2 regions of the Streptomyces violaceoruber genome follow, and region 1 is predicted to be linked to the other one. Evidence: riboswitches for the same ligand, from Rfam matches in the RefSeq annotation. Region 1 holds a riboswitch; the other holds the start of a gene.
The links. A riboswitch is a leader RNA that binds a small molecule or an ion and turns the genes downstream of it on or off. The one in region 1 is predicted to bind cyclic di-AMP.
Positions count from the first base shown of each region.

Region 2: it holds a riboswitch for cyclic di-AMP, as region 1 does, so the genes downstream of both, R2E43_RS09425 (M23 family metallopeptidase) here and rpfA (resuscitation-promoting factor protein RpfA) in region 1, are expected to answer to the same signal.

Region 1 is NZ_CP137734.1:5,060,432-5,071,436, forward strand. It holds gene pkaE (serine/threonine protein kinase PkaE) at 1-497, shown strand, start outside; gene R2E43_RS22665 (SurA N-terminal domain-containing protein) at 648-1,295, shown strand; gene R2E43_RS22670 (nucleoside triphosphate pyrophosphohydrolase) at 1,372-2,349, shown strand; gene R2E43_RS22675 (cytochrome P450 family protein) at 2,346-3,647, shown strand; gene rpfC (resuscitation-promoting factor protein RpfC) at 3,791-4,816, shown strand; cyclic di-AMP (ydaO/yuaA leader) riboswitch at 5,000-5,166, shown strand; gene rpfA (resuscitation-promoting factor protein RpfA) at 5,170-5,904, shown strand; gene eno (phosphopyruvate hydratase) at 6,166-7,446, shown strand; gene divIC (cell division protein DivIC) at 7,542-8,024, shown strand; gene R2E43_RS22700 (DUF501 domain-containing protein) at 8,110-8,670, shown strand; gene R2E43_RS22705 (Ppx/GppA phosphatase family protein) at 8,667-9,608, shown strand; gene R2E43_RS22710 (NAD(P)/FAD-dependent oxidoreductase) at 10,050-11,005, shown strand, end outside.
Region 2 is NZ_CP137734.1:2,178,318-2,189,322, forward strand. It holds gene R2E43_RS09410 (bifunctional acetate--CoA ligase family protein/GNAT family N-acetyltransferase) at 1-1,986, opposite strand, end outside; gene R2E43_RS09415 (HPr family phosphocarrier protein) at 2,190-2,471, shown strand; gene R2E43_RS09420 (GntR family transcriptional regulator) at 2,620-3,315, opposite strand; gene R2E43_RS09425 (M23 family metallopeptidase) at 3,436-4,200, opposite strand; cyclic di-AMP (ydaO/yuaA leader) riboswitch at 4,213-4,377, opposite strand; gene R2E43_RS09430 (M16 family metallopeptidase) at 4,569-5,957, opposite strand; gene R2E43_RS09435 (M16 family metallopeptidase) at 5,954-7,306, opposite strand; gene R2E43_RS09440 (DNA gyrase/topoisomerase IV subunit A) at 7,642-10,098, shown strand; gene R2E43_RS09445 (CobW family GTP-binding protein) at 10,095-11,005, opposite strand, start outside.

The DNA of each region.
Region 1 (11,005 bases):
CCGTCGACGTCCTCGGCGCGATCCTGCCCGCCGCCGCCGAACAGCACGGCGAACGCTCCCCGGTCGTGCGCACTCTGCGCAGGCAGTACGCGGCGACCCTCATGGACGACGGCCAGTACCGGCGCGCCCTGCCCGAACTGCGCCGCCTCGCCGACGAACGCGCCGCCGAGGCCGGCCAGGCCGACCCGCAGTGCCTGCGCCACCGCTACGACGCGGCCCAGTGCCTGGAACAGCTCGGCGAACCGGCCGCCGCCCTCGCCGAGTACCGGGCGCTGCTGCCGTACTACGAGAACCAGTACGTCGCCGGCGACCCCGACCTGGCCCACGACGTCCGCCGCCGCATCGGCCACCTCCTGCTCGCCCTCGGCGACCGCGCCGCCGCCCACGACACGCTGGCCCGGCTGCTGCACGACGTGGAGCGCGTCCACGGTCCCGGCCATCCGCTCGCGGCCGACATCCGGCGCACGCTCCAGTGGCTGGGCCGGATGCACGGCTGACCACCGCCGCCACGCGGACCGGGTACGAGGCGGTGCCCGAAGTCCTGATGAATCGTTGGTCCAATGGGTTGGCCAGAGCCGGGCCACTGCCTAACATCGATCATCGCAAGACTTTGTGCACCGTCGCACAATCTCCAACGGGAGGTTCCCTTGCACCGCCGCCGTCGCTCCGCGCTCCTCCTCACCGCCGCGATCGCCGCCGCGGCACCCCTGCTCGCCGCCTGCGGCAACGACGCGCATCCGGGCGCGGCGGCCGTCGTCGGCGACCAGCGGATCACCGTCGCCCAGCTGGAGAACCGCGTGGACGAGGTGCGCGAGGCACAGCGCGCCGCCGTCCCGGACGACACCCAGTACCAGCAGGTCGTCGCCCGGACCGGCACCCTCACCCGCGACACCCTGCACGGCATGGTCCTCGACCGGGTCCTGCACCGCGCCGCCCAGGACGCCGGGGTGACCGTCAGCCGCAAGGAAGTGCAGGACATGCGCGGCGAGCTGGAGAAGCAGGCCGGCGGCCCCGAGCAGCTGGAGACGGTCTGGCTCCAGCAGTACGGCGTCGCCCCCGACCGCCTCGACGACAACCTCCTCGTCCAGATCGAGGCCCAGAAGCTCGCCCAGAGCCTCGGCACCGACACCAGCCGCCCCGAGTTCTGGCAGGCCCTGTCCGAGGCCTCCAAGAAGCTCGGCGTCGACCTCAACCCGCGCTACGGCGCCTGGGACGTCCAGAAGAGCAGCCGCGTCGACACGCGGACACCGTGGGTGCGGGAGATCACGGCGGCGGGCTCCCAGCAGCCGGCTTAGTACCCCTGAGCAGCGGCGATACCGCCCCCTGTGGACAACTCGGGGGGCCGTCGGCGGTGTGCGTTAGGTTCGAGGAGTGAACGCAACCACCGCCGGCGCGACCGCCCCCGACCAGGGCCGCATCGTCCTGCTCACCACCAGCCACCGCGTCGCCCCCGGCCTGCTGTCCTGGCCCGCGTGGCAGGCCCTGCGCACCGCCGACCGCGTCGTGTGCGCCGACGGAGCCCACCCCCAGCTGCCCTATCTGCGCGAGGCGGGGATACGGGTCGAGGAGACGGCCCCGACCGCCGAGGAACTGGTGGACGACTGCGCCGGCGGCCGTACCGCGGTGGTCGTCGCGACCGGCGAGGGCGACCCCGCGCTCACCGACGGCCTGGCCCGCCTCGCCGGCTCCGGCCGCGTCCCGATGCCCGACCTCGAACTGCTCCCCGCCTCCTACGACCTCCCGGGCGCCCGCCTCCTCGACCTCGTCCAGGTCATGGACCGCATCCGCCTCGAATGCCCCTGGTCCTCGCAGCGCACCCACGAGGGGCTGGCCAAGTACGCCATCGAGGAGGCGTACGAACTCGTCGAGGCCATCGAGGACGGCGACCGCGACGAGCTGCGCGAGGAGCTGGGAGACGTGCTCCTCCAGGTCGTCTTCCACGCCCGCATCGCCGAGGAGGACCCCGACGCCCCGTTCTCCGTGGACGACGTGGCCGGCACCATCGTCGACAAGCTCGTCCACCGCCATCCGCACGTCTTCGGCGACGAGACGGCCGACACCCCCGAGGAGGTCCGCGCCCACTGGCTGCGCACCAAGGCCGCCGAGAAGCAGCGCACCTCGGTCACCGAGGGCGTCCCCCTCGGCCAGCCCGGCCTGGCCCTCGCCGCCAAGCTCCACTCCCGCGTCCGCACCGCGGGCCTCGACGTCCCGCTCCCCGCCGGCGAGGGCATCGGCTACGACCTGCTCGCCCTCGCCGCCCGAGCCGAGTCCGAGGGCACCGACCCCGAGGCGGCCCTGAGAGCGGCGGCCCGCACCTACCGGGACGCGATCCGGGCGGTCGAGGGATGACCGGCAGCTCTTCCGCCCCGGTCCCCGAGCTGTTCAGCTGGGAGTTCGCGAGCGATCCGTACCCCGCCTACGCGTGGCTGCGCGAGCACGCCCCCGTGCACCGCACCCGGTTGCCCAGCGGAGTGGAGGCGTGGCTGGTCACCCGGTACGCCGACGCGAAACAGGCGCTCGCCGACCCGCGGCTGTCCAAGAACCCGGCCCACCACGACGAGCCCGCGCACGCCAAGGGCAAGACCGGCATCCCGGGGGAGCGCAAGGCCGAGCTGATGACCCATCTGCTCAATATCGACCCGCCCGACCACACCAGGCTGCGGCGGCTGGTCAGCAAGGCGTTCACACCGCGCCGCGTGGCCGAGTTCGCGCCCCGGGTGCAGGAGCTGGCCGACGGTCTCATCGACCGGTTCGCGGACACCGGCTCCGCCGACCTGATCCACGATTTCGCCTTCCCGCTGCCCATCTACGCCATCTGCGACCTGCTCGGCGTCCCCCGCGAGGACCAGGACGACTTCCGGGACTGGGCGGGCATGATGATCCGTCACCAAGGGGGTCCGCGCGGCGGCGTAGCCCGGTCGGTGAAGAAGATGCGCGGCTACCTCGCCGACCTCATCCACCGCAAGCGCGCCGCGCTGCCACCCGAGCCCGCCCCCGGCGAGGACCTCATCTCCGGCCTGATCCGCGCCTCCGACCACGGTGAGCACCTCACCGAGAACGAGGCCGCGGCCATGGCCTTCATCCTGCTCTTCGCAGGGTTCGAGACCACGGTCAACCTCGTGGGCAACGGCACGTACGCCCTGCTCACCCATCCCGAGCAGCGGGAGCGGCTGCAGACCTCGCTGGCCGCCGGGGAGCGCGGCCTGCTGGAGACCGGCGTCGAGGAACTCCTGCGGTACGACGGCCCGGTGGAGCTGGCCACCTGGCGCTTCGCCACCCGGCCGCTGACCATCGGCGGCCAGGACGTCGCGGCCGGCGACCCGGTCCTCGTCGTGCTGGCCGCCGCCGACCGGGACCCGGAGCGGTTCACCGACCCGGACACCCTGGACCTCGCCCGCCGCGACAGCCAGCACCTCGGGTACGGCCACGGCATCCACTACTGCCTCGGCGCCCCGCTCGCCCGGCTGGAGGGGCAGACGGCGCTGGCCACGCTGCTGACCCGGCTGCCGGACCTCCGCCTCGCCGCTGACCCGGCCGAACTCCGGTGGCGCGGCGGCCTCATCATGCGAGGTCTGCGCACCTTGCCCGTCTCGTTCACACCGCCCGCGTCATCGGCCGGCAACGGTCCGTCGCCGACGCAAAAGTGACACGCGCTCAACTCTGTGATCTTCACGTGATCTGCGCGGCATGAACTTGTGACAAGCGATGATCTCCCTATACGTTCACGGATCAACGTGGTGTCGAGCGTCAACCGCCGCGTGGTCCCCGTCGTCTTGTGAAAGGTCGTCGCATGCTCTCCGGGAACGGTCGTCACCGCCGCCCCCGCCAGGCACCCGCACTGGTCGTCGCCGCCGGAGTGACCGGCTCCGCCATCGCGATCCCGCTGCTCGGCGCCACCGGCGCCCACGCGGCCGACTCCACGAACTGGGACCAGGTCGCCGAGTGCGAGACCGGCGGCGCCTGGAGCCAGAACAGCGGCAACGGGTACTACGGCGGCCTGCAGCTGTCCCAGGATGCCTGGGAGCAGTACGGCGGTCTGGACTACGCTCCCAGCGCCGACCAGGCCAGTCGCTCCCAGCAGATAAGAATCGCCGAGAAGATACACGCGTCGCAGGGCATCGCCGCCTGGCCGACCTGCGGTCTGCTCGCCGGCCTGGGCAACGGCTCCGGGGGCACGGGCGACGGCTCCGGCGCGGCCGGTGACGGGGCGTCGGAAGGTTCGGACGCCTCGGGGGAGCAGGACACCACCAAGTCGTCCGAATCGCCCGCGACCACCGAAACGCCCGAGTCGTCCCAGTCATCCGAGTCGTCCGGCTCGTCCGAGACGCCGGAGTCGACGTCCGGAGCATCCTCTTCGTCCCCTTCGCCCTCTTCTTCGCCGTCGTCGTCTGACGCCCCGTCCGACGGTTCGAGCGGCGCGTCGGGCGACTCGTCCGACGGTGCGGGCCAATCCGCCAAGCCGGACACTTCCACCGAATCCGACCCCTCCGGCAGTGCCGAACCGCAGGGCACCGAGGGCTCGTCCGGCTCCGGCAAGCACCGCGGCGGCAGCGCGGACGAGGGTGCGACGGGAGAGGGCCGTACGGACCCGGCGTCGGGCCGCCACGCCTCGCGCGACGGTGGCGAGCGAGAGGCCGGGGACGGGCGTTACGTCGTCCGCACCGGCGACAGTCTCTGGGCCATCGCCGACTCCCTTGACGTCGACGGCGGGTGGCACGCGCTCTACGCCGACAACGAGACCGTCGTCGGTGCCGACCCCGACCACATCCTGCCCGGTCAGACGCTCACGGTCACGGGCGAATCGGGCGAAAAGTAGAGGGAGTTCGCGTCACGGTTAGAGACCGTATGTCCCTTTTGGATCTCGTGAGAGATAGGTCTCAGAAGCCGTGATCGTCTTTGAAAATCCGCGGAGCGCGTGTCTACGGTCATGACCGCTCGCCACCGCGGGCCCCGACAGCCGCAACGCCGAATCCTGCCAGCGGCCGTACGGGAACAGTCGTCGCGTCAAGCGCCGAAGGCAGGAGCGGGGGACCCAAGGTAAGTGCCGCACCGGGCAGTTGAGCCGGAGCGGCTAGGGGTGGAGCCGAGTTCCGCGAGGAACCCGGCCGGGCAACTCAACCGGCCCGAACCCGACAGCTCACCTCGCAGGCGTCGGTGAGGGGATCAACCATGCTGTTTTCCGGCAAGGGCAAGCACCGTCGTCCGTCCAAGGCCACCCGTGTCATCGCCGTCGCCGGCGTCACCGGTGCCGCCGTCGCCGCCCCGCTGATGGCGGCCGGCAACGCCTCCGCCGCCACCGCGTCCGAGTGGGACGCCGTTGCCCAGTGCGAGTCCGGCGGCAACTGGTCCATCAACACCGGCAACGGTTACTACGGCGGTCTGCAGTTCTCCGCCTCCACCTGGGCCGCCTACGGCGGTACCCAGTACGCCTCCACCGCCGACCAGGCGAGCAAGTCCCAGCAGATCCAGATCGCCGAGAAGGTGCTCGCGGGCCAGGGCAAGGGTGCCTGGCCGGTCTGCGGCACCGGCCTGTCGGGCGCCGCCTACACCGGTGGCGGCTCCGAGGGCAGCGGCTCCGGCAGCTCCGAGGGCTCGCAGAGCCAGAGCAGCGGCTCCACCGCCGAGCGCTCCACCGAGCAGAAGGCCTCCCGCTCCGCCGAGCGCCCGGCCGCCGAGCCGAAGGCCGAGAAGCCCGCCGCGAAGAAGAAGACCGTCACCACCCCGACCGGCAAGAAGGTCGAGAAGGGCGACGGCGAGTACAAGGTCGTCAAGGGCGACACCCTCAGCTCGATCGCCGAGGAGCACGACGTCAAGGGCGGCTGGGCGAAGCTGTTCAAGCTGAACGACGACATCGTCGACGACGCCGACCTGATCTACCCGGGCCAGCAGCTGCACCTGAAGTAAGCGGCGGCGGTCCCGTGACTCCCGCCCCGGTGCGTGTTCCCCCGTACGCACCGGGGCGGGACTTTTCATGTTCCGCCTTTGTTCCGTTCGGAAACAATTTACTCTCGGTTCTGTCCAGCGGGTGGGCGATCGGCTGGCCGATCGCCCGGAGCCGGTTAGGCTCGGTCCCGCAGAGCCGTCGCGGTCCCGCGGGACCGCGGCAGACCGAAGCGCCACCGTGAAGCGTCACAGTGAAGCGTCACATTGAAGAAGGAGATGCTCGTGCCGTCCATCGACGTCGTCGTAGCCCGGGAAATCCTGGACTCCCGAGGCAACCCCACGGTCGAGGTCGAGGTCGGCCTCGACGACGGCAGCACGGGTCGTGCCGCCGTTCCGTCCGGCGCCTCCACCGGTGCCTTCGAGGCCATCGAGCTGCGTGACGGCGACCCGAGCCGTTACCTCGGCAAGGGCGTCGAGAAGGCCGTGCTGGCCGTCATCGAGCAGATCGGCCCGGAGCTGGTCGGCTACGACGCCACCGAGCAGCGCCTGATCGACCAGGCCATGTTCGACCTGGACGCCACCGACAACAAGGGCTCGCTCGGCGCCAACGCCATCCTCGGCGTCTCCCTCGCCGTCGCCCACGCCGCCTCCGAGGCCAGCGACCTGCCGCTCTTCCGCTACCTGGGCGGCCCGAACGCGCACCTGCTGCCGGTGCCGATGATGAACATCCTGAACGGCGGCTCGCACGCCGACTCCAACGTGGACATCCAGGAGTTCATGATCGCCCCGATCGGCGCGGAGTCCTTCTCCGAGGCGCTGCGCTGGGGCGCCGAGGTCTACCACACCCTCAAGAAGGTCCTGAAGAACAAGGGCCTGGCCACCGGCCTCGGCGACGAGGGCGGCTTCGCCCCGAACCTGGGCTCCAACCGCGAGGCCCTCGACCTCATCCTCGAGGCGATCAAGGAGGCCGGCTACACCCCCGGCGAGCAGATCGCCCTCGCGCTCGACGTCGCCGCGTCCGAGTTCTACAAGGACGGCTCCTACGCCTTCGAGGGCAAGAACCGCTCCGCCGCCGAGATGACCGAGTACTACGCCGAGCTGGTCGAGGCGTACCCGCTGGTCTCCATCGAGGACCCGCTGTTCGAGGACGACTGGGACGGCTGGAACACCATCACCGCCAAGCTCGGCGACAAGGTGCAGCTGGTCGGCGACGACCTGTTCGTCACCAACCCGGAGCGCCTGGCCCGCGGCATCGAGGAGAACTCGGCCAACGCCCTGCTCGTCAAGGTCAACCAGATCGGTTCGCTGACCGAGACTCTGGACGCCGTCGAGCTGGCCCAGCGCAACGGCTTCAAGTGCATGATGTCCCACCGCTCCGGCGAGACCGAGGACGTCACCATCGCCGACCTGGCCGTCGCCACCAACTGCGGCCAGATCAAGACCGGCGCCCCGGCCCGCTCCGAGCGCGTCGCCAAGTACAACCAGCTGCTGCGCATCGAGGAGATCCTCGACGACGCCGCGGTGTACGCCGGCCGCAGCGCCTTCCCCCGCTTCAAGGGCTGACGGCCCGGTAGAAGGCAGCGTCGTACGTACGTCCCCGTATCCGGTCCCGTACCGTGTGCGGGGACGTACGCGCGTGCACGGGAGGCGGAGACCAGATGGCCGTGAAGGACCGGGACCGTTTCTCCACCGCGACCAGGATCCGGATCATCGGGGAACAGACCGCGGCCCGGGTCTACCGCTCGCAGACCAAGCGCCAGGCCCGGCGCTCCCGGCTGACCGGCCGGGCCGCGCTGCTGGCGATGGTGCTCTGCTCGCTCGTCGTGGCGCTCGCCTACCCGATCCGGCAGTACGTCGCACAGCGCGCCGAGATCGCCGATCTCCAGCGGGAGCAGCGGGAGACCCGGCAGCGGGTCGAGGACCTGCGCGACCTCAAGGCACGCTGGCAGGACGACGCCTACGCCGAGCAGCAGGTCCGGCTGCGGCTGCACTACGTGATGCCGGGGGAGACGGGGTTCGTCGTCGTCGACCCGGAGGCGGCCGAGCAGACCCGCGCCCGGGCCGGCGCCGCCGACCGTCCCTGGTACCAGAACGTGTGGGACGGGGTCGACAAGGCCGACGCCGTCGCCCGCCGGCAGTGAACCCACCGCGCCGATCGCGCCGGCGGCTTCGTCCGCGTCGGCCGCTCCGGCAGTGACTCAACAGGAAGACCAGCAGAAGACAGTCATGCAGACTCCCCCGCCGACCACCCCGCGCACCGAGCCGACCGACGCGGACGTGGCGGCCTTCAAGCAGCAGCTCGGACGTCCGCCGCGCGGACTGCGGGCCATCGCGCACCGCTGCCCGTGCGGACAGCCCGACGTGGTGGAGACGGCGCCGCGGCTGCCCGACGGCACGCCCTTCCCCACGCTGTACTACCTGACGTGTCCGAAGGCGGCCTCCGCCATCGGCACGCTGGAGGCGAACGGCGTGATGAAGGAGATGACCGAGCGGCTGGCCACCGACCCGGAGCTGGCCGCCGCCTACCGCGCCGCGCACGAGGACTACATCCGGCGCCGCGACGAGATCGAGGAGCTGACGGGCTTCCCGAGCGCGGGCGGCATGCCGGACCGTGTGAAGTGCCTGCACGTGCTGGTCGCCCACTCGCTGGCCGCCGGCCCCGGCGTCAACCCGCTGGGCGACGAGGCGATCGCGATGCTGCCCGAGTGGTGGCGCAAGGGCCCGTGCGTGACGCCCACCGAGCAGACCGACGAGACCGACGAGACCGGCCAGGAGGACGCCCAGTGACCCGTGTCGCCGCCGTCGACTGCGGTACGAACTCCATCCGGCTGCTGGTGGCCGACGCCGACCCCGCCACGGGCGAGCTGACCGACCTGGACCGCCGCATGACCATCGTGCGGCTCGGCCAGGGCGTCGACCGCACCGGGCGGCTCGCGCCCGAGGCGCTGGAGCGGACCTTCGCCGCCTGCCGCGAGTACGCCGAGGTCGTCAAGGCGCACGGCGCGGAGCGGCTGCGCTTCGTCGCCACCTCCGCCTCCCGCGACGCGGAGAACCGGGACGACTTCGTGCGCGGTGTGCTGGACATCCTGGGCGTCGAGCCCGAGGTCATCTCGGGCGACCAGGAGGCCGAGTTCTCCTTCACCGGGGCGACGAAGGAACTGACCGGCCGGGCGGACCTCGACAAGCCCTACCTGGTCGTCGACATCGGCGGCGGCTCCACCGAGTTCGTCGTCGGCGAGGACCACGTGCGCGCCGCCCGCTCGGTGGACGTCGGCTGCGTCCGGATGACCGAGCGGCACCTGGTGCGCGACGGCGCGGTGACCGATCCGCCCACCGCGGAGCAGGTCGCCGCGATGCGGGCCGACATCGAGGCCGCCCTGGACCTGGCCGGGCGGACGGTGCCACTGGGCGAGGCGCGCACGCTGGTGGGTCTGGCCGGTTCGGTGACGACGGTGTCCGCGATCGCGCAGGAGCTGCCGGAGTACGACTCGGCCGCCATCCACCACTCCCGCGTCTCTCGCGACCGGGTCCGGGAGATCACCGACTGGCTGCTGGCCTCCACCCACGCCGAGCGCGCGGCGGTTGCGTCCATGCATCCGGGCCGGGTCGACGTGATCGCGGCCGGGTCACTCGTGCTGCTGGCGATCATGGAGCGTACGGGCGCGGAGGAGGTCGTCGTGAGCGAGCACGACATCCTCGACGGCATCGCGTGGTCGATCGCGTAGGGCGCTCGTGGTGGCGCTGCGGTGGCGGTACCGGTAGCGGTCTGAGCAGGACGGACGACGATTGAGCGGGTGCGGGGGGCCTTTCGGGGCCCCTCGGTGACGTCCCGTCGGGAAAGTTCGTGAAGTTCTTCACAAGGAATTGGGCCCCGTCGGACGACGAAAGCGCGCGCGTTGACCCTTTTGGGGTTTCAACTGCCCTTTGAACGTGTTCAGGTCGGTGTCGCGGAGGGGGCCTGCGGGGCCCTCGCGGAAGGGTGGTCCACCGGTCCCGAAGCGCGGAGGTGCAGCTCACGCGGCATTGACAACGGGGTCCTCTACACGCTGGTTCCCTCGCCCACCATGATCTCCGTCACGTGGGTGGCGGATGGTAGCACAGCGCCCGCCGAAGCTTGTGAAGGGGCGCACGATCCACCCCCCTCAACCGGGTGGATACTCGATGGCATGAGCACCACGGAGCGTCCCAGGATCCTCGTAGTAGGCGGTGGGTACGTAGGCCTGTACGCAGCTCGACGCATCCAGAAGAAGATGCGTTACGGCGAGGCGACCGTCACCGTCGTCGACCCGCGGTCGTACATGACCTACCAGCCCTTCCTCCCCGAAGCCGCCGCCGGCAGCATCTCCCCGCGGCACGTCGTCGTCCCCCTGCGGCGCGTGCTTCCGAAGGCGGAGGTCCTCACCGGCCGGGTCACCACCATCGACCAGGACCGCAAGGTCGCCACCGTCGCGCCGCTGGTCGGCGAGGCGTACGAGCTGCCCTTCGACTACCTGGTCATCGCGATGGGCGCGGTCTCCCGCACCTTCCCGATCCCCGGCCTCGCCGAGCAGGGCATCGGCATGAAGGGCATCGAGGAGTCCATCGGCCTGCGCAACCACGTGCTGGAGCAGCTCGACAAGGCCGACTCCACCACCGACGAGGAGATCCGCCGCAAGGCGCTCACCTTCGTCTTCGTCGGCGGCGGCTTCGCCGGCGCGGAGACCATCGGTGAGGTCGAGGACATGGCCCGGGACGCGGCCAAGTACTACAACAACGTCTCCCGCGAGGACATGCGCTTCATCCTCGTGGACGCCGCCGACAAGATCCTCCCCGAGGTCGGCCCCAAGCTCGGCCAGTACGGCAAGGAGCACCTCGAGGGCCGCGGCGTCGAGGTCTACCTGTCCACCTCCATGGACTCCTGCGTCGACGGCCACGTGGTGCTGAAGAACGGGCTGGAGGTCGACTCCAACACCATCGTGTGGACGGCCGGCGTCAAGCCCAACCCGGCGCTGGCCCGCTTCGGCCTGCCGCTGGGCCCCCGCGGTCACGTCGACACCCAGGCGACCCTCCAGGTCCAGGGGACCGACTACATCTGGGCCGCGGGCGACAACGCCCAGGTGCCGGACCTCGTCGGCCGCAAGGC
Region 2 (11,005 bases), 2.9 Mb from region 1:
GCCCTGCTGCACGGCATCCGGATCGGCCGGGAGAGCCGCGCTCGAAGCCGCTCGGGAGGCGGTGCCCTCAGCCGCCTGGGCGGTGGTGCCCGCGGTGCCCTGAGCCGTCTGGGGAGCCGTGCTCGCCGCCGCGGACAGGGCCTCCGCCAGGCCGCCCAGCTCCACGTGGACCACGAGGACGGGCTTGGTGGGGACCGCGGCCGCCGCCGAGCGCAGGGCCTCCGCGAGCGCGGCGTCCCCGGCCGCCCCCTCTCCCAGCGTCGGGATGGCGGTCACCACGACCGCGTCGCAGGTGTCGTCGGCCAGGGCCCTGGCCAGGGCCGCGTGGAAGTCGTCGGCCGAGGCGGCGGTCGTCAGGTCCAGCGGGGGCTGCGGGCGCAGGCCCTCGGAGAGGCACGCGTCGTACGTGAGCAGTCCCAGGGACTCCGAGTTGCCCAGGATGGCCACCCTCGGTCCGGCGGGCAGCGGCTGGCGGGCGAGGAGCAGCCCCGCGTCGACCAGGTCGGTGATGGTGTCGACGCGGATCACGCCGGCCTGCCGCAGCAGCGCGGAGACCGTCGCGTGGGGCAGTCGCGTCGCCCGTACGGCGTGCCCCTGGGGTGCCACGCCGCCGTGCCGGGCGCCCTGCACCACGACCAGGGGCTTGGCGGCCGCCGTGCGCCGGGCCAGGCGGGTGAACTTGCGGGGGTTGCCGATGGACTCCAGGTACATCAGCGCGACGTCGGTCTGCGGGTCGTCGTACCAGTACTGGAGGACGTCGTTGCCGGAGACGTCGGCGCGGTTGCCGGAGGAGACGAAGGTGGACACGCCGGTGACGCCGGTGACCCCGCCGCCGCGCCGGTGCAGCCGGGAGAGCAGGGCGATGCCGATGGCGCCGGACTGCGCGAACAGGCCGATCCGTCCCGCGCGCGGCATCTCGGGGGCGAGCGAGGCGTTGAGCCGCACGTCGGGGGAGGTGTTGATGATCCCGAAGGCGTTGGGCCCGATGATGCGCATGCCGTACGTGCGCGCGTGCCGCACCAGGGCGCGCTGGCGCTCGCGCCCCTCGGGGCCGCTGTCGGCGTATCCGGCGGAGATCACCACCAGGCCCTGCACCCCGTGCTCGCCGCACGCGGTGACGACGTCCGGGACGTGCTCGGCGGGCACGGTCACGACGGCGAGGTCGACGGGCCCGTCGATGTCGCCCACGGAACGGCACGCCGGAACCCCGTCGAGTTCTTTCATGTCCTCGGGGAAGGCCCTGTTCACGGCGTACAGGCGCCCCGTGTAGCCGGCGTCCCGGATGTTGCCGAGGATGCTGCGGCCGACGCCGCCCGGGGTGCGGCCGGCGCCGACGACCGCGACCGAGCCGGGCTGCAGCAGCCGCTGCACGGAACGGGCCTCCGCGCGGTGCTCGCGCGCGTACTGCACGGCCAGCGAGCGGTCGGTGGGTTCGAGATCGAACTCCAGGCGGACCACCCCGTCCTCGAAGCTTCGCTTCTGGGTGTACCCGGCGTCCATGAAGACTTTGATCATCTTGTTGTTGGCGGGCAGCACCTCGGCGGCGAAGCGGCGGATGCCCCGCTCGCGGGCGACGGCGGCGATGTGCTCCAGGAGGGCGGAGGCGACGCCGCGTCCCTGGTGGGCGTCCTGGACGAGGAAGGCGACCTCGGCCTCGTCGGCCGGTGCGGTGGCGGGTGTTCCGCCGGCCCCGATCCGGTCGTAGCGTACGGTGGCGATGAACTCGCCGCCGATGGTGGCCGCGAGTCCCACCCGGTCCACAAAGTCGTGGTGCGTGAAGCGGTGGACGTCCTTGGCGGACAGGCGAGGGTACGGCGCGAAGAAGCGGTAGTACTTCGACTCGTCGGAAACCTGCTCGTAGAAGCTGACCAGGCGCTCGGCGTCGTCAACGGTGATGGGGCGGACGCGCGCGGTGCCGCCGTCGCGCAGCACCACGTCGGCTTCCCAGTGGGCGGGGTACTCGTGCCGGTCCGACGAGGTCTGCATGGGCCCCAGAGTACGGCTCGCGTACGACAACGGCGCGGGGCAGTCTGTGGGGGACGGAGGTCCGGACCGAGGCCGCGGTCCGGGACCCGTACGGGGCGGCGCAACGTGGTCGTCCCGGCTTGCTTCACGATGTGGGAAACTGGTCTAGACAAGACTGGTCTAGACAACTTCAACGCCTCTGAACACCTGAAGGGCAGCATCACATGGCTGAGCGCCGCGTCAACGTCGGCTGGGCCGAGGGTCTCCACGCCCGCCCCGCCTCCATCTTCGTCCGAGCCGCCACGGCCACAGGCGTCCCGGTGACGATCGCCAAGGCCGACGGCTCCCCCGTCAACGCGGCCTCCATGCTGGCCGTCCTCGGCCTCGGCGCCCAGGGGGGCGAGGAGATCGTCCTCGCCTCCGACGCCGAGGGCGCGGAGGCGGCCCTGGAGCGGCTGGCGAAGCTGGTCGCCGAGGGGCTCGAGGAGCTTCCCGAGACCGTCTGACGGACGGGACAGCAGCACCGAAAGGCCCGCCGGGACCACCGGACGGGCCTTTCGCCTTTTCCGCTTCCGCTTCCGCTTCCGCTTCCACACATTCGGGGCGGCAGAAATAGCCGCCGGAATTCCCCCGCCTTTGTATACGGAACCTGTGTTACCGGAGCGGGCTCGCGGTGTTTACGGAATGTTGCGTATTCCTCACACGCTCCGTCGCCGCGCCGCCGGCGGCGAACCGGAGCCGGTACCCGGGCGCCGACCGCTCGATGTGCCGGGTCATGAGCGCCCGCGCGCGTTCGGCGTCGCCCCGGGCCACGGCGTCGGCGATCGCCGCGTGCTCCGCCCAGTGCTCCACCGGTCCGACCGGTGCCTCCACGACGTACATCCAGGCGATCTTGTGGCGGAGCTGGGTCAGCAGCGCGGTCAGGGAGGGGCTGTCCGCCGCCCTGGCGAGGGTCTCGTGGAACCAGCCGCCCAGGGAGCGCAGCTCGTCCACGGTGCCCCGCCCGGCCCGTTCCTGCCCCAGCCTGACCAGGCCGCGCAGCACCTTGAGGTGGGCGTCGGTGCGCCGCCGCGCGGCCCGGGAGGCACCGAGCGGCTCGAGGAGCGTGCGGGTCTCCAGCAGATCGGCGGCCTCCCGCCGGGTCGGTTCCGCGACGCACGCGCCCGCGTGCCGCCGGGTGACCACGAAGCCCTCCGCCTCCAGCGTGCGCAGGGCCTCTCGGACGGGGACGCGGGAGACGCCGTAGCGGCGGGCGAGGAGCTCCTCGGTGAGCCGGCTCCCGCGCCCGTGGACGCCGGTCACGATGTCGTCCCGAATCGCCGTGCACACCGAATGTGCCGGAATACGCATGACCGACCTCCGCCTTGATCCCCAGAAACGTCGACGATGGACGCGCTTTCAGCGACTCTAGGCCAATCAAGCCGGCATGGAATACAAAAAGCCCCGACCCGGGAAGCCGGGGCTTTTTCGTCAGACGTTCACTCCGTGGGAGCGGAGATAGGCGACGGGGTCCATGTCCGAGCCGTACTCGGGGCTCGTACGGGCCTCGAAGTGCAGGTGCGGTCCGGTGACGTTGCCGGTGGCACCCGAGACGCCGATCTGCTGGCCGGGCTCGACCGACTGGCCGACCGAGACGCCGATGGACGACAGGTGCCCGTACTGGGTGTACGTGCCGTCGTGCATCCTGATCACGACCTGGTTGCCGTACGCGCCGCCCCAGCCGGCCTCGACGACGGTGCCGACACCCACGGAGTGCACGGACGTGCCGCTGGAGGCGTGGAAGTCGATGCCGGTGTGGCTGCCCGAGGACCACAGGGAGCTGCCGGCCTGGTAGGCGGTCGAGACGTACGAGGCGGTGATCGGTGCGACGAAGGTGTTGAGGCGCTCGCGCTCCGCCTCCCGCGCGGCGCGCTCCTTGGCCTCGCGCGCCTCCTTGGCCGCCTCGGCCGCCCGCTCGCGGGCCGCCTCCCGAGCCGCCTCGCGGGCGGCGGCGTCCGCGGCCGCCTGCTTCTGGGCGAGGGCCTGGGCGTCGATCTCGTCGGCTATGGAGTCGCCGATGGTGACGACCGGGGTGAGCCCGGTCTGTTCCGCCTCGGGCTCGGCGGCGAGCGCCGGAGCCGCGAGGGTGCCGACCACACCGGTGGTGGCGAGTGCCGCGACTCCCGCCGCGCGGACGGTGGTGCGGTGCACCCGGCCGGGACGGCGGTGCTTCCCGGTGGCGCGCGTGAACGCCATGTAGAGGCTTGTCCTTTCCTTCCCTCTCGCCTACCGGGTTAGCTGACGGGTTCGGAGGTGGAAGGTCTCCTACGGACCCCCTCGCGGTGCGCGCGGGCGTCCGATTCACCCCAGGGACTGCGATGGGTCCCCGGCTCCCCTGGCTCGCGCCGTACGGGGACTCGGCGATGGCTGTCCGGTGCCGCGGGTGCGGCGCACTGCCTGACGAACAGCCCGGACGACGCTAAACGCGGCTGCGTTCAATCCTCAAACGCAACAGGCTTTTTGTAGCGCACGCCACAGGGCAGACGGGCAACCACTCCCCCAATCCGGACAAACGGCGGCCCCGGTGACACACCGGTCACCGGGGCCGCCGCGCGCGCGTGCCGCTACTCGGCCGCCACCACGGTGACTTCGCCGATGCCGAGGGCCTCGACGGGCTCCTTGATCTGCGCCGCGTCGCCGACGAGGACCGTCACGAGACGGTCCACCGGGAAGGCGTTCACGACCGCCGCGGTGGCCTCCACGGTGCCCGTGGCGGCCAGTTGACGGTAGAGCGTGGCCTGGAAGTCGTCGGGCAGGTGCTGCTCGACCTGGTCGGCCAGCGTGCTCGCCACGGCCGCCGCCGTCTCGTACTTCAGCGGCGCCACGCCCACCAGGTTCTGCACGGCCACGTCGCGCTCGGCGTCGGTGAGCCCCTCCGCCGCCAGCTTGCGCAGCACCGTCCACAGGTCCTCCAGGGCGGGACCGGTGTTGGGGGTGTCGACGGATCCGCTGATGGCGAGCATGGCGGCGCCCGTGCCGTCCGGCGCGGAGCGCAGGACCTGGCCGAACGCCCGCACACCGTAGGTGTAGCCCTTCTCCTCGCGCAGGACGCGGTCCAGGCGCGAGGTGAGGGTGCCGCCCAGGCAGTAGGTGCCGAGCACCTGCGCGGGCCACACGCGGTCGTGCCGGTCGGCGCCGGTGCGGCCGATCAGCAGCTGCGTCTGGACGGCGCCGGGACGGTCCACGATGACGACCCGGCCCCGGTCGTCGGCGGTCACCGGGGGCACCGGACGCGGCTCGGCGGCCGAGCCGGTCCACGCGCCCAGGGTGTCGGCGAGCAGCGCGTCCAGGTCGACGCCGGTGAGGTCGCCGACGACCACCGCGGTGGCCGTGGCGGGGCGGACGTGCCGCTCGTAGAAGGCGCGTACGGCCGCCGAGTCGATGGCCTCGACCGTCTCCTCGGTGCCCTGGCGCGGGCGCGACATGCGCGCGTCGGCCGGGAACAGCTCCTTGGAGAGTTCCTTGGCGGCACGCCGGGAGGGGTTGGCCAGCTCGTGCGGGATCTCGTCGAGCCGGTTGCGCACCAGTCGTTCGACCTCGCCGTCCGCGAAGGCGGGCGCCCTGAGGGCGTCGGCGAGCAGGCCGAGTGCCTTGCCGAGGCGCGAGGCGGGCACCTCCAGGCTCAGCCGGACGCCGGGGTGGTCGGCGTGCGCGTCCAGGGTGGCGCCGCAGCGCTCCAGCTCCGCGGCGAAGTCCTCGGCGGAGTGCTTGTCGGTGCCCTCGGAGAAGGCGCGCGCCATGATGGTGGCGACACCGTCGAGACCGGCCGGCTCGGCGTCCAGGGGGGCGTCGAGGAGCACCTCGACGGCGACGACCTGCTGGCCGGGGCGGTGGCAGCGCAGCACGGTGAGGCCGTTGTCGAGGCTGCCGCGCTCGGGAGCGGGGAACGCCCAGGGCTTGGGCTCGCCGGCCTGCGGCTGGGCGTGGAATTCCATGGTGGCGAGCTCGGTCACTTGGCCGCCTCCTCGTTCTCGTCGCTGGCGTCGGTCTCGTCGGCGGAGGCGGTGGGCTCGTAGACGAGCACCGCGCGGTTGTCGGGGCGCAGGCGGGCCTTGGCGACCTCCTGGACCTCCTCGGCCGTCACCTCGAGCACGCGCTGCACGGCGGTGAGGGCGAGCTGCGGGTCGCCGAACAGGACCGCGTACCGGCACAGTTCGTCGGCGCGGCCGGCGACCGTGCCCAGGCGGTCCAGCCACTCGCGCTCCAGCTGGGCCTGGGCGCGCTCCATCTCCTCGGCCGTGGGGCCCTCGTCGGCGAACCGGGCCAGCTCCTCGTCGATGGCCGTCTCGATGACCGGCACCTCCACGTCGCCGGACGTCTTCACGTCCAGCCAGCCCAGGGAGGGTGCCCCGGCGAGCCGAAGCAGGCCGAACCCGGCGGCGACGGCGGTGCGGTCGCGGCGGACGAGGCGGTTGTACAGGCGGGACGACTCGCCGCCGCCCAGGACGGTCAGGGCCAGGTCGGCCGCGTCGCACGCGCGCGTGCCGTCCTCCGGCAGGCGGTAGGCCGCCATCAGGGCGCGGGCCGGGACCTCCTCCTCGACGACCTCCCGCAGTTCCCCGCCCATGACGTCGGGCAGCGCGCCGTCCCGCGGCGGCTGCTTGCCGTCGTGCGAGGCGATGGAGCCGAAGTACTTCTCGATCCACGCGAGCGTCTGCTCGGGGTCGATGTCGCCGACGACCGAGAGCACCGCGTTGTTCGGCGCGTAGTAGGTGCGGAAGAACGCGCGCGCGTCCTCCAGGGTCGCCGCGTCCAGGTCGGCCATCGAGCCGATCGGCGTGTGGTGGTAGGGGTGGCCCTCCGGGTAGGCGAGGGCGGTCAGCTTCTCGAAGGCGGTGCCGTAGGGGACGTTGTCGTAGCGCTGGCGGCGTTCGTTCTTGACGACGTCCCGCTGGTTCTCCATCGACTCGTCGTCCAGGGCGGCGAGCAGGGAGCCCATGCGGTCGGCCTCCAGCCAGAGGGCGAGCTCCAGCTGGTGGGCGGGCATGGTCTCGAAGTAGTTGGTCCGCTCGAAACTGGTGGTGCCGTTGAGCGAGCCGCCGGCGCCCTGCACCAGCTCGAAGTGGCCGTTGCCCTTGACCTGGGCGGAGCCCTGGAACATGAGGTGCTCGAAAAGGTGAGCCAGTCCGGTGCGCCCCTTGACCTCGTGGCGCGAGCCGACGTCGTACCAGAGGCACACCGCCGCGACCGGGGTCAGGTGGTCCTCGGAGAGCACCACGCGCAGGCCGTTGGCCAGGCGGTGCTCGGTCGCTGTCAGGCCGCCGGAGCCTGCCTGGGCTGTGGCCGTGTGACCCATGGGCATGTACGTCCCTTCGATCGCGAGATCCTGGTGGAGTCACTGGGTGAACCACCGGGTGGAATCCATGGGCGGAACTGCGGAATTCCGCCGGTCCCGCCACTGTATGCAAGCGTGCGGGCGGCCGGTGGAGTTCCCGGCCCTCGTACGCCGAGAGCGAGAACGCGGTTGACGGGCCGCCGGAGACGGCTGCGGGGACGGCACCCCGGGACGAGGGCGTACCCTGCGGGCAGCGCCGGGCCGGCAGCCCGTGACGGGTCCTGGTCGGTGGCTGTCAGTGCCGCAGTCCACAATGGACGGCGTCAGATCACCGTTCACGCTTCAGCAAGGAGCCGGCAGCGATGGCCCGCCGTAGTACGAAGACCCCGCCGCCCGACGACTCGTACGAGGAGAGGATCCTCGACATCGACGTCGTCGACGAGATGCAGGGCTCCTTCCTCGAGTACGCGTACTCGGTCATCTACTCCCGTGCGCTGCCGGACGCCCGCGACGGCCTCAAGCCGGTGCACCGGCGCATCGTCTACCAGATGAACGAGATGGGCCTGCGGCCCGAGCGCGGCTACGTGAAGTGCGCCCGCGTCGTCGGCGAGGTCATGGGCAAGCTGCATCCGCACGGCGACGCGTCGATCTACGACGCCCTGGTCCGCATGGCCCAGTCGTTCTCGATGCGCGTGCCCCTGGTGGACGGCCACGGCAACTTCGGCTCGCTGGGCAACGACGACCCGCCGGCCGCCATGCGGTACACCGAGTGCCGGATGGCCGAGGCCGCCGGCCTGATGACGGAGTCCATCGACGAGGACACCGTCGACTTCGCCCCGAACTACGACGGCCAGGAGCAGGAGCCGGTGGCCCTGCCCGCCGCCTTCCCGAACCTGCTGGTCAACGGCGCCTCGGGCATCGCGGTCGGCATGGCCACGAACATGCCGCCGCACAATCTGCGCGAGGTGATCGCGGCGGCCCGGCATCTGATCCGGTACCCGAACGCCGACCTGGACGCGCTGATGAAGCACGTGCCGGGCCCCGACCTGCCCACCGGCGGCCGCATCGTCGGCCTGCCCGGCATCCGGGACGCGTACGAGACGGGCCGCGGCACCTTCAAGATCCGCGCGACGGTGTCCGTGGAGACGGTGACGGCGCGCCGCAAGGGTCTCGTCGTCACCGAGCTGCCCTTCGCGGTCGGCCCGGAGAAGGTCATCTCGAAGATCAAGGACCTGGTCGGCGCGAAGAAGATCCAGGGCATCGCGGACGTCAAGGACCTCACCGACCGCGCCCACGGACTGCGCCTGGTCATCGAGATCAAGAACGGCTTCGTGCCCGAGGCGGTCCTGGAGCAGCTCTACAAGCTGACGGCCATGGAGGAGTCCTTCGGCATCAACAACGTCGCCCTGGTCGACGGCCAGCCCCTCACCCTGGGCCTCAAGGAGCTGCTGGAGGTCTATCTCGACCACCGCTTCACCGTCGTCAGGCGCCGCAGCGAGTTCCGCCGCAGCAAGAGGCGCGACCGGCTGCACCTGGTGGAGGGCCTGCTCACCGCCCTGGTCGACATCGACGAGGTCATCCGCCTCATCCGCTCCAGCGAGAACTCCGCGCAGGCCAAGCAGCGCCTGATGGAGCGGTTCTCGCTGAGCGACGTCCAGACGCAGTACATCCTGGACACGCCGCTGCGCCGGCTCACCAAGTACGACCGCATCGAGCTGGAGTCCGAGAAGGACCGGCTGAACGCCGAGATCGAGGAGCTGACCCGGATCCTCGACTCGGACGCGGAGCTGCGCAAGCTGGTCTCGGCCGAACTGGCGGCGGTGGCGAAGAAGTTCGGCACCGACCGGCGTACGACGCTGCTGGAGTCGAGCGGCGCCCCGGTCGCCGCCGTACCGCTCCAGGTGGCGGACGACCCGTGCCGGGTGCTGCTGTCGTCGACGGGCCTGCTGGCCCGCACCGCGAACGACGAGCCTCTCGTCACGGAGGCCGGGGCCAAGCGCGTCAAGCACGATCTCATCGTCTCGGCGGTGCCGGCCACGGCGCGCGGCGAGGTGGGCGTGGTGACGTCCGGCGGGCGGCTGCTGCGGGTGAACGTGGTGGACCTGCCCCAGCTCCCGGAGGCCATGCCGACGCCGAACCTCGCGGGCGGCGCGCCGCTGGCCGAGTTCGTGTCCCTGGAGGACGACGAGGACGTCGTCTGCCTGACCACGCTGGACGAGTCCTCGCCGGGGCTGGCGCTCGGCACGGAACAGGGCGTCGTCAAACGGGTGGTGCCCGACTACCCGTCCAACAAGGACGAGTTGGAGGTCATCACCCTCAAGGACGGCGACCGCATCGTCGGCGGGGTCGAGTTGCGTACCGGTGACGAGGACCTGGTCTTCATCACGGACGACGCGCAGCTCCTGCGCTACCAGGCCTCGCAGGTCCGTCCACAGGGCCGTCCGGCGGGCGGCGTGGCGGGGGTCAAGCTCGCCGACGGGGCCAAGGTCATCTCCTTCACGGCGGTGGACCCGGCCGCGGACGCGGTGGTCTTCACGGTGGCCGGATCGCGCGGCACGCTGGACGACTCCGTGCAGACCACGGCCAAGCTCACGCCGTTCGACCAGTACCCGCGCAAGGGTCGCGCCACGGGCGGGGTGCGCTGCCAACGGTTCCTGAAGGGCGAGGACTGCCTGGCCTTCGCCTGGGCGGGCGCCACCCCGGCCCTCGCCGCACAGAAGAACGGCACGCCGGCCCAGCTCCCGGACACCGACCCGCGCCGCGACGGCTCGGGCGTGTCGCTGCCCAAGACGGTGTCGGTGGTGGCGGGCCCGGTCTAGGGGCTGTCCGGCGGCTCCTCGCCGTCGGCCACGTAACGCAGGACGCCCCACATGCCGTGTTCGTCGGCGGGTGGGGCGTCGGCGTCCCGGCGGCACGCGTCGAGTTCCTCGCCAAGGGCCGCCGCGTCGATGCCGGAGCCGATGAGGACGAGCTGGGTACGGCCGGTCTCCGGGGCGCCGGTCCCGCCGGCGGCACCGGCCGGGGTCCAGGGCTCCGGGTAGAAGCGCAGGAAGCGTCCGACGGCGTGGACGGCGTACCGGTTCCGCGTGTCGTACGGGCCGAAGTCGACGTACCCCTTGATCCGGTACAAGCCCTTGGGACGGCTGTCGAGGAAGCGCATGAGCCGGCGCGGGTCGAGCGGGAGGCCGGAGACGAACGACAGGGTGTCGTAGGCGGCGTGCAGGTGATCGGCGTGTGCGCCGCCCTCGGAGTGGTCGTGCAGGTCGTCGAAGGACAGCTGCCCCACGCGCTCCTCGCCGGGCCGGCAGTCGTAGAGGAACTCGGGGTCGATACGGCCGTAGGTCGCCGGGACGACGGCGGCGCCGCCCACGAGCGAGTGCACCAGGCCGAGCACACGCTCGGCGTCGGTGGCCCGGTCGGTCTTGTTGACCACGACCAGGTCGGCGAGGGCCAGGTGCCGGTCGATCTCGGGGTGCCTGGCGCGGGTGTCGTCGAACTCGGCGGCGTCGACGACCTCGACGAGTCCGCCGTAGACGATCCCCGGTTGCTCGCTGGCGAGCAGCATGCGCACCAGTTCCTGCGGTTCGGCGAGGCCGCTGGCCTCGATGACGATGACGTCGATGCCGGCCTCGGGCCGGGCGAGCCGCGCCAGGTACCCGTCCAGTTCACTCGCGTCGACGGCACAGCACAGGCATCCGTTGCCCAGCGACACGGTGGAGTCGCCGA